2 regions of the Psychrobacillus sp. NPDC093200 genome follow, and region 1 is predicted to be linked to the other one. Evidence: predicted binding sites of a transcription regulator. Region 1 holds the regulator's gene; the other holds the start of a gene.
The links. The regulator Rex, encoded in region 1, represses fermentation and respiration genes when NADH is low (regulators of the CRP and FNR family bind a similar motif). The targets are predictions, from matches to a motif close to TTGTGAAATATTTCACAA.
Positions count from the first base shown of each region.

Region 2: a site for Rex is predicted at 4,456-4,473, ahead of qoxA (cytochrome aa3 quinol oxidase subunit II). Genes of this name have one in related genera too.

Region 1 is NZ_JBNNVC010000007.1:30,823-38,553, forward strand. Features, by position in the region: gene ACQKNZ_RS18655 (hypothetical protein) at 1-111, shown strand, start outside; gene tsaE (tRNA (adenosine(37)-N6)-threonylcarbamoyltransferase complex ATPase subunit type 1 TsaE) at 253-702, shown strand; gene tsaB (tRNA (adenosine(37)-N6)-threonylcarbamoyltransferase complex dimerization subunit type 1 TsaB) at 699-1,385, shown strand; gene rimI (ribosomal protein S18-alanine N-acetyltransferase) at 1,375-1,833, shown strand; gene tsaD (tRNA (adenosine(37)-N6)-threonylcarbamoyltransferase complex transferase subunit TsaD) at 1,830-2,849, shown strand; gene ACQKNZ_RS18680 (ABC-F family ATP-binding cassette domain-containing protein) at 3,333-5,264, opposite strand; gene ACQKNZ_RS18685 (redox-sensing transcriptional repressor Rex) at 5,392-6,027, shown strand; gene ACQKNZ_RS18690 (GNAT family N-acetyltransferase) at 6,197-6,751, opposite strand; gene ACQKNZ_RS18695 (CPBP family intramembrane glutamic endopeptidase) at 6,764-7,483, opposite strand.
Region 2 is NZ_JBNNVC010000003.1:101,545-109,275, reverse strand. Features, by position in the region: gene qoxD (cytochrome aa3 quinol oxidase subunit IV) at 448-729, opposite strand; gene qoxC (cytochrome aa3 quinol oxidase subunit III) at 731-1,327, opposite strand; gene qoxB (cytochrome aa3 quinol oxidase subunit I) at 1,324-3,273, opposite strand; gene qoxA (cytochrome aa3 quinol oxidase subunit II) at 3,335-4,291, opposite strand; gene ACQKNZ_RS14050 (aldehyde dehydrogenase family protein) at 5,815-7,269, shown strand; gene ACQKNZ_RS14045 (methyl-accepting chemotaxis protein) at 7,288-7,731, shown strand, end outside.

The DNA.
Region 1 (7,731 bases):
ATTGTAGTAAACCAAGCGCGAATTGTCGTAAAAAACGATGGGATTGTAGTAAAACAGCGGGAAATAGTAGAACAGATTGAGGAATGTCTCAAACCGTTCGAAGTCCAGTGAGCGGACTGCTTATTGCAAAATAGATTATCGTTAATTTGTTTAAGAGATCTCTCCACAAAAATGCCCTATAGTTACATTATGAGCTGTAATTCTTTATAATAGAGTCAAATAGATTTGTACTTGAAAGGAAAGCGATCGACGATGTATGAACGATTGATTGATTCGGAGCAGGAGACGGAAGCATTAGCCCGACAGCTCGCTGAAAAACTAAATCCTGCAGATGTCCTGACATTAGAGGGAGACCTTGGAGCGGGAAAGACAACATTTACGAAAAGTGTGGCGAAGGGTCTTGGAATCACGAGAAATGTGAACAGTCCGACGTTTACGATATTGAAGCAATATGAGGGCAGACTGCCTTTAAATCATTTGGATGTGTACCGTTTAGCTAATAGTGATGAAGATTTAGGATGGGACGAGCTATTTTATGGTGAAGCGGTAAGTATTATCGAATGGGCTCATTTAATACAGGATGATTTACCATCAGAACGTTTAGCGATACAGATTCACCGACTAGAAGGAGACAAACGCAGATTTACGTTTGAACCCTTTGGGAAACGATATGAACAATTATGTGAGGAGCTTTTTGAATGATTTGGTTAGGAATAGATACATCTCATACACCGCTTGCAGTAGCAATCGTGAAAGATGGACAGGTGCTTGCGGAATATAAATCCTCAGTGAAGGTAACTCATTCTATTGGAACGATGCCCGCGATAGAGGAACTCATGAAAAAAGCTAACATCAAGCCGAGTGAGCTAAATGCGATTGCTGTTGCAAAAGGCCCGGGCTCTTATACGGGAGTGCGAATTGGTGTAACAATTGGCAAAACGCTTGCATGGACGCTGAACCTTCCGATTTACTCTGTTTCAAGCCTACAGGTGCTAGCTGGGAATGCGCCATATTTCCAAGGTGCAGTTTGTTCAATTATGGATGCGCGACGTGGAAATGTATTTGCAGGAATTTATGTAAACGGAGAAACAGTGAAGGAAGCTCATATGTCGATGGTAGACCTGTTAACTTTGTTAGATGAAATGGAGCAGCCTGTTTTATTTGTTGGAATGGATGTAAATCTTCATTGGGAACAAATAAATGAGGTGCTTGGTGATAAGGTAAAACAGGCGGGAGCGGCGTTCTCCTTACCAAGTGCAGCTGTTCTAATAGAAATTGCTCAAAGCATGGAGCCTACAAATGTACATACAGCGGTGCCAGAATATTTGCGAATAACTGAGGCAGAGGCAAACTGGATGAAAGAGCAGAAGAAAAATGGAAACTAAAACTATCACCTATCGCAAAATGACAATAGAAGATATTGACCAGGTTCTTTTAATAGAAGAAGAAGCATTCACTCTTCCTTGGACTAGAGAAGCATTCGAGCATGAAATGTCGACCAATCTATATTCCTACTATTTAGTAGCAGAAACAGAGGAAAAGGATATTGTTGGCTACTGTGGAATGTGGATTGTTATGGATGAAAGTCATATCACGAACGTGGCTGTTGCTGAGCGGATGCGAGGACATAAAATTGGGGAAGGCTTAATGCGCGAGGCTATTCGTGTCGTGAAGGAGCAAAAAGTAGTCCTCATGACATTAGAGGTGCGCGTATCCAATATAGTCGCAAAAAATTTATATTATAAGCTAGGCTTCCAAGACGGAGGCATTCGAAAAAACTATTATACAGATACACAAGAGGATGCTCTTGTAATGTGGGTGGAATTCAAATGACAAAAGATCAATATATATTAGGAATAGAAACGAGCTGTGATGAAACCGCAGCTTCCATCGTCAAAAATGGAACAGTGATTATAACCAATGTAGTAGCATCTCAAATAGAAAGTCATAAACGATTTGGTGGAGTAGTGCCTGAGGTTGCTTCTCGACATCATGTGGAGCAGATTACGCTTGTTATCGAAGAAGCATTGAAGCAAGCGAACATGACACCGCAGGAACTAGATGCAGTAGCGGTGACTGAAGGACCTGGACTGGTTGGGGCACTTTTAATAGGAATAAACGCAGCAAAAGCATTCGCGTTTGCAAATGACCTTCCTTTAGTAGGCGTCCACCATATCGCAGGACATATTTACGCAAATGCATTAGTCCAACCGATGGAATTCCCGTTACTTGCTCTAGTAGTTTCGGGAGGGCATACCGAGTTAGTATTGATGAAGAAAGACGGTCAGTTTGAGCTAATCGGAGAAACACGCGATGATGCAGCTGGTGAGGCCTATGATAAAGTTGCAAGAGTTTTGAATCTTCCTTATCCGGGTGGTCCACATATTGATCGTCTGGCGAATGAGAGCGATGAAGCAGTTCCATTTCCAAGAGCTTGGCTAGAGGAAGGCTCTTATGATTTTAGCTTTAGTGGCTTAAAATCGGCAGTCATCAACTATCAGCATAATGCGGAGCAACGTGGGGAAGAGATCAATCCAAACCACCTAGCAGCTGGCTTCCAGCAAAGTGTAATAGAAGTACTGACTACTAAAACCGTACGAGCAGCTAGAGAGTTCAATGTAAAGCAGGTAATTGCTGCTGGTGGAGTAGCCGCAAATAAAGGACTTCGTAAATCTTTAGAAGAAGCCTTTGAAAAAGAAAACATTCCATTCTATGTACCACCTATAAATTTATGTACAGATAATGCTGCAATGATCGCAGCTGCTGGGAGCTCTAAGTACTCAGCAGGGCAAACGGGAGATTTGTCGATGAATGGAAGACCAGGGTTAGAACTAAATAGTTGGAACTAAATGAAATCCTCTTTTCTTCGACAAGAAAAGAGGATTTTTTACCACGTATTATTTCTGTTGTCAATAGAGAACATTCGTACTTATGCACAATCTGTGAATAACTTGTTAGTAAGTTGTGTTTTTTCAATATATTGTGGTTATTTATGCTTACACCTTGTGGAAAAGTTTGTTTTAAAACTGTGGATAATGTGGATAAACCTGTTGATAGATTGATATAACAGTATTTTTGATGTTAATAAATATGTGGAAAAAGAATTTGTTGAAAAAGGTACTTGACCTATATATATGCCAGTGTTCGACAAAATACAACAAGGCTATTATATATTCTTTCAGAAGGAGCGCAGAACCATCTCCAAAAATCGGACGGTTTGAGAAAATAATTGGACAGTTCACCCCAAAAATTGGTCGTTTTCTCTCTAAAATCGGACCGTTCGACAATATTATTTTTCCCCATATAAAAAAAGGTAAACCGAGTCAATCGGTTTACCCTGTAATCTCTTCTAATTGTTCCTGTAGCTCCAGCCATTCGTTGGAGATTGTGTCTTGCTTTACCTTTAGTATATCCAATTCGCCTTGTAGCTTTTGGACTGCCTCATGATCCTGGAATATCTCTGGATCACATAGCTTCTCTTCTATAGAAGCAATTTCTGAATCTATGGAAGGAATCTGTCCTTCTAGTTCCTCAATTTGACGACGTAGCTGGCGTTCCTTTTTCTTCGCCTCTTTATCAATTGTAGACGTATTGACCTTTTGAACTACAGTGTTTTGAACCACTGCATTTTCCATGGCGATTTCCTCGAGCTCTTCCTTTTTCTCTAAATAATAATCATAGTCTCCCAAGAAAAGGGTGGCATCATCAGAGGAAAGTTCAATTACCTTCGTTGCAATTCGATTAATAAAGTAACGGTCATGTGATACGAAAATAATCGTTCCAGGAAAATCAAGCAATGCATTCTCCAAGACTTCCTTGCTGTCTAAGTCTAAATGGTTAGTAGGCTCATCTAGTACAAGTGTATTCGACTTCAATAGCATGAGTTTTGCAAGTGCAAGTCTAGCCTTTTCTCCACCGGATAGATTAGACACAGTTTTTTGCACATCGTCTCCAGAGAAGAGGAAGCGACCTAGCACATTGCGTATATCTTTCTCATTCATCAGAGGCCATTCATCCCATAGCTCTTTAAGGACGGTTTTATTGCCAGTAAGAGCTGCCTGCTCCTGGTCATAGTATCCAAATTGCACATTTGTGCCGTATTGAATATTACCACCAGCTGAAGGGAGCTGCTTCATAATAGTTTTTAGCAAGGTGGACTTACCGACACCATTTGGTCCAACCAAAGCGATGCGGTCCTGCTTATAAACGGAAAATGAGATGTTAGAGGAAACGGTTTTATTTGGATAACCTACAGCAATATCCTCTAAACGCAGAACATCATTACCGCTAGGACGGTCAATGGTAAAGCCGAAGTTAGCGGATTTCTCATCGCCATCTGGGGCATCCATCCAGTCAGTCTTCTCGATAACCTTTCTTCGAGATTGTGCCATCTTCGTTGTAGATGCACGCGCCAGGTTACGGCTAACAAAGTCCTCTAGCTTTGCTTTTTCCTCCTGCTGCTTCTCATATTTCTTTTTATCGAGCTCATAATTTTTCGCTTTCTGTGTTAAATACGCGCTATAGTTACCTACGTATCTCGTAACGTTATGACGTGAAACCTCATACACTAAATTTACTACCTGGTCTAGGAAATATCGATCATGGGATACAATCAAAATGGCACCACTATAGTTTTTCAAATAGTTTTCAAGGAAGCTGAGTGTTTGAATATCTAAATGGTTTGTAGGCTCATCGAGTATAAGTAAATCGGGCTTGCTCAACAGCATTTTAGCTAATGCTAATCTCGTTTTTTGTCCCCCGGATAACGCTTGTACTGGCTTATCATAATCCTCCGGGAAAAATTGCATACCATGTAAGATGGAGCGGATATCCGATTCAAAGCGGTATCCACCAGCCTCATTAAAGGCAAGCTGAAGCTCGTCATAGGTAGCTGCAACTCTAGCATAGGCTTCTGAATCTTCATAGATAGAAGGGTCAGCCATTTGTGCTTCTAGTGAGCGCAGTTCTCTTTCAGAATCAATCAAATGACTAAAAATGGATTTCATTTCCTCCCAAATCGTCAGCTTCGATTCAAGACCCGCATGCTGCTCTAAATAGCCAAGTCTAATATTTTTAGGCATAATAATGTCACCGGAATCGTATGACATTTCTCCAGCAATTATTTTAAGTAAAGTAGATTTTCCCGCACCATTACGCCCAACCAGTGCAACTCGGTCGCGGTCTTGAATTTCTAACTTTACGTTTGTTAATATATCTTCACCGTTAAAGGATTTAGTTACTTGGTTTACTTGTAAAACAATCACGTTAATTTGCACCTCAATTCTATCCTAAGTGTAATAGATAGGACTTGTCGTTGCAACGTTCTCCCTTTACAATAAAAGAAAGGTTACGTGTAAAAATGAATTTGCCTTATACAATAGGAGGACACTTATGAAACGTGATGTACCTCGCATCCCTCAAGCGACAATGAAACGACTTCCTTTATATTATAGATTTTTACAAAGCTTTCATAATGCAGATCATAAACGAGTTTCATCCCAACAGCTAAGTGAAGCGATGAAGATAGATTCAGCAACCATCCGAAGAGATTTTTCTCATTTCGGTGCGCTAGGAAAGAAAGGGTACGGCTATGATGTACCCCATCTACTTGAGTTTTTCAGAAAAACACTAGACCAAGATGAGGCGGCACGGGTCGCACTAATAGGTGTTGGTAGCTTAGGAACAGCTTTTGTAAAATATAACTTTCAAAAAAACCATAACACTAGAATTGTAGTGGCATTCGATACGAAGGCACCACTCGAAGGAACGATAATTAGTGACATTCCTGTATTTCATTCTAGTGTGATGTTGGAAAAGCTAAAGGAATACGGAATTGAATTAGTGATTTTTACACTTCCGAGTCGTGCGGCTCAGGAAGTAGCTGATCTTTTAGTGGGCTCTAATGTAAAAGGAATTTTAAACTTCACCCCAGTCCCAATAAGTACTCCAGATGAGATTCGCGTACATACGATTGACCTTTCAGTTGAACTTCAAACACTCATCTACATGATTCGAAACGAGATCTAAGAAAAGCGCAAGCGCCTATGTCTGCCCCGACAAGCAAATGGAGAAAAGCGAGGAGGCAGTTCCTCAGCCACCGGAGCTTTTGTCCATTTGACCTCGAGGGGCAAGGCGGGCGCTGATACCAATCTTATAAGAAAAAAAGCCTTCGACTATTATCTAGTCGAAGGCTTTCCTATTTATATTCGCTTTTTAGTAGGGAATAGATAGCAAGATCGATATAGCGTCCCTTTTCAAACTCATGCTGTCTTAGGACTCCATCTTTGTGAAAGCCTAGCTTACTCAAAAGGTGAAGGGAGGCATCATTCTCTGAAGTGACCTCAGCTTCAATTTTGTTCATGTTCATATCATGAAAGGCAAAATGAATGATGGGCTTAAGCGCCTCCGTCATAATTCCCTTTCCCCAAGCATTAGGTGAAAGATCATAGCCAATTTCTATACGCTTATGCTCAGCCTCATAGTTTAAATAACCACAAGTACCGATTACTTTTAAGGTTATTTTATCTTCTATTACCCAGCGCATACCAGTTTGTTCGAGAAAAATTTTCTCGTACCAACTAATTTCGCCCTGAGCATCTTCAACAGAAGTAAAGGGACCAATGGCCATATGCTGTACTACGTTTTCATTAGAATATAACTCTAAAATATCCTTTGCATCCCGTTCGATTGCTTTTCGGAGGATGAGTCTTTCTGTTTCTATTGTAGGAAAACTTACAAATGAAAAAGTCATTATGATTACCCCTTATTGCTGCAACTCAGCAAGTCTTTTTAAAAAGTTGACGATTTCTTCATTATACAGCTGAACAATTACTACGAATCCATTAAGTAGCATATGGGCAATAATAGAGGTGATTATTCGCTTTGTTTTATAGTAAATGAAAGCGAATATAAACCCAGACACAGCATATATTAGTATGTGTGTGAACTCAAAGTGAATGACGGCAAAGGACAGTGAGCTAACGAGCGCTGCTACAAAGAAGTTCGTTTTAGGCAGTAAAGTTCCGAAAATGATGCGACGGAATATAAGCTCCTCTAAAATAGGTGCGAAGAGCACAATGGAGAAAAAGACAAAAGGTACTGAATTGCCAAGATCCATAAACTGCGACGTATTTTCAGAACCAGCTTCTATACCAAAAAATCTAATTTCAATATTAGCAGCTAATGTTTGGCCGTACAAAACCATGAGAAAGCCAAGAATTCCCCAGCCAATTGCTCCGGGAAGACCAGATGCCTTCCCTTTTAAAGGTCGTATAAAATTCTTGTCTTGGCGAATCATAAGCAAGGTGATAGCTGTAGCAATTCCCATTCCAAGGAAAACCCACCATCCAGAAGCTAGGTACCTGGCGTTTTCTAAGCCGAAATAGTTAAAGATTATTAGTAGAAGAGGAGCAAATAATGCACCGGAGAGCTGCATCACACAGTAGGTGATTAATATGTATAAACCTGTCTTTTGTTGTTTCATCTAAATATCCTTTCTATTTATAGCAGTTGCTTTTATAAGTTTACTAATCAGGATAGTAAATAGATAATCTTGCTTTTGTCAGATGTACTAGCCTTAGCCTTATTGTAAAGGAAAACAAAAATAAAATCGCTCCTTAGCCATTTTATAATCATTTTTAATAGTCAACTTTAGTATCTTCGTTTTCAAAAACTAGAAGCCTCATAGGTTTTAAACCAACTGAGGATTAGAGCGTTAAAAATTATTAAAAA
Region 2 (7,731 bases), on a different contig from region 1:
GTTTCATCGTCACAAAATTTTCCTTGCACACAACCTATAATTGTAGCGACAGGCGGCGACTCCAGTGGGATGAGTGAGACAGATAAGCCATCACAACCGTGCGCGTAAGCGACGGGTGATGGCTTATCGCTCACCCCACGGAAAGCGTCCGCCTATAACCGAAAATCAGCCATCAATTTTTTGAGATTTATTTTTGATACAAACTGCCCAAACTGAATTTGATTTTATCCTAACTACTTTCTCATCACACAACCTATAATTGTAGCGGCAGGCGGAGACTCCAGTGGGATGAGTGAGACAGATAAGCCATCACAACCGCGCGCGTAAGCGACGGGTGATGGCCAATCGCTCACCCCACGGAAAGCGTCCGCCTAAAGCGGAAATCAACCATCTCTTTTATAAATAAGCAACAAAAAAAGAGCGCCTAATAGACGCTCTTCTTCGTTATTACATATCCCACACCATTACAAGTAACGTACCTAAAATCGTTAATAATGCGAGCAATAAGCCGTAATAGACATTGACATAAATGGATTTTTTATCATCCGTTTCGCCAGCATGCATGAATACAACTAGCTGTAAACCGGCCTGTGTAAACGCAGTCAGCAGTAAGATAGTCATTCCAACTCCAAAGGACATATCCATAAAGTACACCAATAATGCTACTGCTGTTAGGACCAATGAAAATGCAAAGCCCATTACTTGCTTGAGAGGGAATAATTCTTTCATATTACATCATTCCTTTCAAGTAGATGAAGCTGAAGATGAAAATCCAAATCACATCTAGGAAATGCCAATATAGAGAGAAAATAAATGACTTATTAGCAGTTTCCGGAGTTAGGCCACGCTTCTTGATTTGTAGGAGAATGAACAATCCCCAGAAGAAACCAAATGTTACGTGCAAACCATGTGTCCCTAACGTCGTTAATAAAATCGCCGTAAAGGCACTAGTTTGAAGTCCTGCTCCAACATGTATATAGTGTGTAAACTCGTAAATCTCGACTCCTAGGAAAGCAGCTCCTAGAAGAAGTGTAATCCCAAAGAAAGCCATTGTTGCTTTTGTACGGTTCATTCGCATTGCATGAATGGCAAGACCGATTGTAAAGCTACTCGTTAAAAGTAAAAGTGTCTCAATTAACACTGGTGTTATTTCAAAAATATCTGCACCAGAGGGACCGCTACCTATGCGATTCTCTAAGGTGAAGTAAGAGGCGAAAAGTGTTGCGAAAAGCATAATCTCCGCCCCGATGAAAATCCAAAAGCCTAAGACTTTTAAGCTGTTTTCCTCTGTGCTGTATTCAAGTGGAAGTGACTTATCTACCTTCATTTTTTAGCACCTCGCAATTTTCTTTCCGTTTCTTCGATTTCCTCTACCGAAATGTATCTTCCATGATCCTGCTCAAATGAACGGTATGCTAGACAACCTAAAATACCAATCAATGAAACGATGGCAAGTGGCCATATGCTGAAAATCATTGCAAACCCAAGGGCAAAGAAGATACAGCTCATGATAAATGGTAAACCGCTATTATTCGGCATGTGAATTTTCTCGATTTTTCCTTTGAATATTTCATGACCGTTTTTCTTAGAATCCCAAAACGCTTGTGTAGACTCGACCTGAGGTGTAACAGCGAAATTATATTCAGGTACTGGTGTATGTGTAGCCCATTCCAGTGATCGTGCATCCCATGGGTCATCCCCAATATCGCGAGAAGCATAACGGATACTGTAATAGATGTTATAAACAAGTAACGCGAAGGCTACTGCCATAATACCTGCTCCAACGAAGGAAACCATATTCCACATTCCGAAACCTGTAGACTCAGAGTAAGTGTACATACGACGCGCTTGACCGTCTAATCCCGTAATATACATTGGGATGAAGGCTAGGACGAAACCGATGGATAATAACCATGCAGTCCATTTTCCTAGTCGCTCGTTTAACATAAAGCCGAATATTTTCGGCCAATAGTAAGTAAGACCAGCTAGCATTGCGTAAACAACACCAGGGATAATTACGTTATGGAAATGGGCAACTAAGAACATCGTATTGTGATATTGATAGTCAGCTGCTGACATTGCAAGCATTACCCCTGTAACCCCACCTAAAGTGAACAGTGGAATGAACATGATGGAGTAAAGCATCGGTGTCGTAAACTCGATTTTCCCCTTCCATAGGGTGAACAGCCAGTTAAATATTTTAACCCCTGTCGGAATAGCGATCGCCATCGTAGTGATCGAGAAGATACTATTTGATAATGGACCTTGACCCATTGTAAAGAAGTGATGCGCCCATACGACAAAGGATAGGACAGAAATAACTACCATGGAAGCAACCATTGACTTATAGCCATATAGATTGCGTCGAGCAAAGGTTGATATAATCTCACTGAATAAACCGAATGCCGGTAGTATTAGAATGTATACCTCCGGATGTCCCCAAACCCAGAACAGGTTAGCCCAGAGCATATCCATTCCGCCATTGTCCGTTGTAAAGAAGTTTGTCCCAAACAGTCTATCCATTGTTCCCATTGCTAGTAATACAGTTAATACTGGGAAAGCGAAAACGATAATGATGTTTGCGATAAACGCTGACCATGTGAACATTGGCATTTTCATTAAAGTCATACCAGGTGCTCTCATTTTCAGGATAGTTGTAATAAAGTTAATACCAGTCATCAATGTACCAAGACCAGCTATTTGAATAGCAATCATGTAATAGTTCGTACCAACAGATGTACTGAACTCATTGCCTGCAAGTGGGAAATAAGAAGTCCAACCTGCATCAGGCGATCCACCTACGATGAAGGAAATGTTGAATAATCCCATACCCATAAAGAACAGCCAGAAGCTAAGTGCATTTAAACGTGGAAACGCTACATCTCTTGCTCCAATTTGTAATGGAATAACATAGTTAAAGAAAAAGATGATAAACGGCATTGCCATAAATAAAATCATTACTACTCCATGAGTGGAGAAGACTTCATTATAATGCTGTGAATCTAAAAATGTGTTTTCTGGCATCGAAAGCTGATAGCGCATCATAATGGCGTCAACGCCACCACGGAACAGCATCAATAATGCTGTAAGCAAGTACATAATACCAATACGCTTATGGTCTACTGTAGTAATCCATTCACGCCAGAGGTATCCCCATTTCTTAAAGTAGGTAATACCTAAAACTATTGCAACCATCGTAAGGCCAATTCCGACCATGGATGCATATATCAAAAAGCTTGGATGTGGTACGGCAAAGCGATCAAAGAAATCCATACTTTTGTTTCTCCTTTCAGGAATCTATAGCTTTTACTATAGTAATCTTGTAATCCTTCAATTAATGCTGAGAATGATCTGATTCCTCAGTTTCATTAGTTTGTCCATGATTCTCATGCTCGGACTTCTCATCCTTATCAGTTGATTCATGGTGCTCGTGTTCAGATTCCTCTGCATTATCGCCATGGTCATGACTAGGAGCAGGTGAGAATTCTAAATGTGTTCCTGTATAAGTTGAACGGCCAAGATGACCTGGTTCTAATAATTCCTCAAACTTCTCTTCTGTAAGAGCAGGTGCAGTTTCATGTACTTCCTCTACCCAATCCTCAAAATCGGCATTAGACATAGAGGTAACATCAAAGACGTTTTCTGCAAATCCAGATCCACTGAAGTTCGCATTTCTACCCATGAACTCGCCTTCAACATCGGCAGCTAAGTGTAACGTAGTCACCATATCAGACATCGCATACTTTTGCCCGCCTAGCTGTGGAATCCAAAAGCTAGTAATTGGTCCGTGGGAGTATAGTTTAAACTCAATCGCACGGTTAGCTGGGATATATAAGTAGTTAACCGTTTCAATACCTTGTTCAGGATAACTAAAATGCCATTTCCAGTTAGAGGAAGATGCATAAATGATTAATGGTTCCTGATCTTCATAGCCTTGAGGCGTCGACTCTACAATATAGTTACTTCTAACAGAAACGATTGAAAGAAAAATAACTATTATAATAGGAATACCGATACAAATTGCTTCCACAATCGGACTTCCTTCTATATGAGGTGGCTCGTAATCCGCGCTTTGTTTAGAAGCACGGTATTTTATTAACACAAAAACTAAGATAGCTAAAACGACAATCACAATCCCCGACATTAGGAAAATAGATAACATAATATCATTTGCCTGTGCCTCGGCTTGAGGGCCTTTAGGGTCTAAAACAAGTAATGGCTCACATCCTGTTAACACAGTGACAATAGTGAAAATCATCGTCAAGAGAGCCCACTTCAATTTTAATTTCATCGTTGTACCCCTTTCCAATCTATTATAAAAAGCTAAGGTAACTAGTGTTGCTTTCAAAGAATTCCTCTCTGTGCCTCTATCTTATTACCATGCCTTCAAAAAAACGAATATAAAAACCGGACTTCACGAATTGTTCAAGAAGATTTGAACGTTCTTTAACACAATTGTGAAATATTTAAGAAAGTGTCAACTTCGTTCATAATTATGGGCTTAATTGGTATTTATGTACTTTTTGTTTGAGCAGTTTCAAGTAATGTTGTTCATTTTTTATCGTGGAAAGGGCTCTAAAACGAAGAAGTAGGATGTCTTATTAGAGATAGAAAGGACATAAATTGGTAGCCATATTGAGGTTAGCAGAACAAGCATTAATAACTAACGGAGGACCACAAAGTAAATAAAATTCTAAATATGCCATTAACAAAGTTATATCTACATAGCAAGCTAATGGAATTCTAAATAATATTTTATCCTGTTGATTGAAGCGACAGGCGGCGACTCCAGTGGGATGAGTGAGACAGATGAGACATCACAAACGACGCGCAAGCGGCGGTGATGGCTCATCGCTCACCCCACGGAAAGCGACCGCCTAAAGCGGAAATCTATCATCTATATTCAAAATTTAAGTGTAAATTAATTCGATTTAATGGCTAAATATATCGGTATAATTTTTCATTCTAACTTATCAAATTCATCCTCCACCTGTGATTGAAGCGTCAGGCGGCGACTCCAGTGGGATGAGTGTGACAGATGAACCATCACAAACGACGCGTAAGCGACGGTGATGGCTTATCGCGCACCCCACGGAAAGCGACCGCCTAGAGCGGAAATCTACCATCTATATTTAAGTGTAAACTAATTCGATTTGATGGCTAAATATATCGGTATAATTTTTCATTCTAACTTATCAAATTCATCCTCCACCTGTGATTGAAGCGTCAGGCGGCAACTCCAGTGGGATGAGTGTGACAGATGAACCATCACAAACGACGCGTAAGCGCGGTGATGACTTATCGCGCACCCCACGGAAAGCGACCGCCTAGAGCGGAAATCTAACATCTATATTCAAAATTTAAGTGTAAATTAATTCGATTTAATAGCTAAATATAACGGTATAATTTTTTTCATTCTAACTTATCTAATTCATCCTCCACCTGTGATTGAAGCGTCAGGCGGCGACTCCAGTGGGATGAGTGAGACAGATAAGACATCACAAACGACGCGTAAGCGACGGTGATGGCTTATCGCTCACCCCACGGAAAGCGACCGCCTAAAGCGAAAATCAGCCATCTATATTAATAGTTCTTATTAACTCAGATATAACTCTTGCGCTTTTCTTATATATTAGATTAGGTAATAATGTTTGTTTGTCTGAAAGAATCGAATGGGTGTATGGGACTATTTTTAAAACTTTTCAGTAACTATTAGATAAATTATTCACAATACATTTCTATTTCAGTAAAGATTTTACTAATCCTGACGATAATCAAAGAGTTAATAAGAATATTATCCTGGAGGTTAAAAAGATGAACTTAGAAATGTTAGGCAAACAATTTATCGCTGGTGAATGGAGAGACGGAAACAGTAGTCTCGTGTTAAATAATACAAACCCTTACAATGACAAGCCTATTAATACATACAAGCTAGCAAATGTAGAAGATATAGATTTAGCTTACAAGGCTGCACATGCAGCGAAGCTAGAATGGGACAAAGTAAATCCTTATAAAAAACGTGATATCTTAGAAAATGCAGTAAAATATATGGACGAGCATGAGGAAGAAATCACCTCTATTATTATGGAAGAACTAGGTGGTACTAGACTGAAGGCTGCATTCGAAATCGGTCTTGTTAAAAACATCATTAAAGAGGCAGCTACCTTCCCATTAAGAATGGAAGGGAAAATTCTACCTTCTACAATAGATGATGTGGAAAATAGACTATACCGAATTCCTGCAGGCGTTGTAGGAGTTATTAGCCCATTTAACTTTCCATTCTTCTTATCGATGAAATCTGTTGCACCTGCACTAGGAGCTGGAAATGGTGTCGTATTAAAACCTCATGATGACACACCAATTATGGGTGGAACGCTAATCGGAAAAATCTTTGAAGAAGCAGGCGTACCGAAAGGACTAATAAATGTCGTTGTGACAGATATCAAAGAAATTGGCGATGCATTTGTGGAGCACCCAATTCCAAGAATTATCTCCTTCACTGGTTCTACACAAGTAGGAAGCTATATTGGTCAGGTTGCTATTAAAAACTTCAAAAAGCCATTACTTGAGCTAGGCGGAAACAGTGCTTTTATTATATTAGAGGATGCTGATCTCGAGTATGCGGTAAATGCAGCTACCTTTAGTAGATTTACCCACCAAGGACAAATTTGTATGTCAGCAAATAGAATTCTTGTTCAACGATCTATTTATAAAGAGTTCACTGAAAAATATGCACAAAAGGTTTCTTCTCTTAAAGTCGGTGATCCATTAAATCCTGAAACAATTATTGGGCCAGTTATCAATGATCGCCAAGCTCAAACACTGCAAGCCTTGATCGAAAAAGGGATTGAAGAGGGTGCTACACCTTACCTTAAAGGGAATGTCACTGGAAGATTGCTAGAGCCAACCATTTTAACAGATGTTACAACTGACATGAGTGTTTCTCAGGAAGAGCTTTTCGGACCAGTAGTATGTGTTATTCCTTTTGATACAGAGGAAGAGGCAATTGATATTGCTAACAATACTCGTTTTGGGCTAAGTGGCGCTATTCATACCTCTAATCTAGAACGCGGAGTGGAAATGGCTAAGAAGGTACACACAGGGATGATTCATGTTAATGATTTAACGATTAATGATGAACCGATTGTAGCCTTCGGTGGTGAAAAGCAATCTGGCTTAGGTCGCTTAAATGGCCAATGGAGCTTAGATGAATTTACTACTTTAAAATGGATTTCAGTGAACTACGGTCAAAGAAACCTACCATATTAATAGAAAGAGTGAAAATTGATGGCAGAACATGATTTAATAAAAGCATTTGTTAAAGTTGCTCCACTGCTTAATGAGCTTGTCCAAGATGATATAACTGTTGGAATTTATGATACCGAGAAGCTGATCATTAATATTCCTGGTAAAACCTTTGCTTTGAATGTAAATCCAGGTGACCCATTAATGGAAGGGGATATCGTAACAAATGCGATTAGAACCGATTCTTCTTTATCGGCGGTCCTTCCAAAAGAGCTTTTCGGATTTCCGTTAATAGCTCGTGCACTACCTCTTCATGATGATGAGGGTAATGTAATTGGTGGTGTAGGAATCGGAACAAGCTTGGAAAAGGCAAACAAGCTATTTGAAATGGCTGAAAGCTTTTCTGTAATTGTGGAGCAAACAGCAGCAGGCATTGAAGATATAAGTGAATCGGTGACTTCACTTGCCGATCGAGTGACAGATATT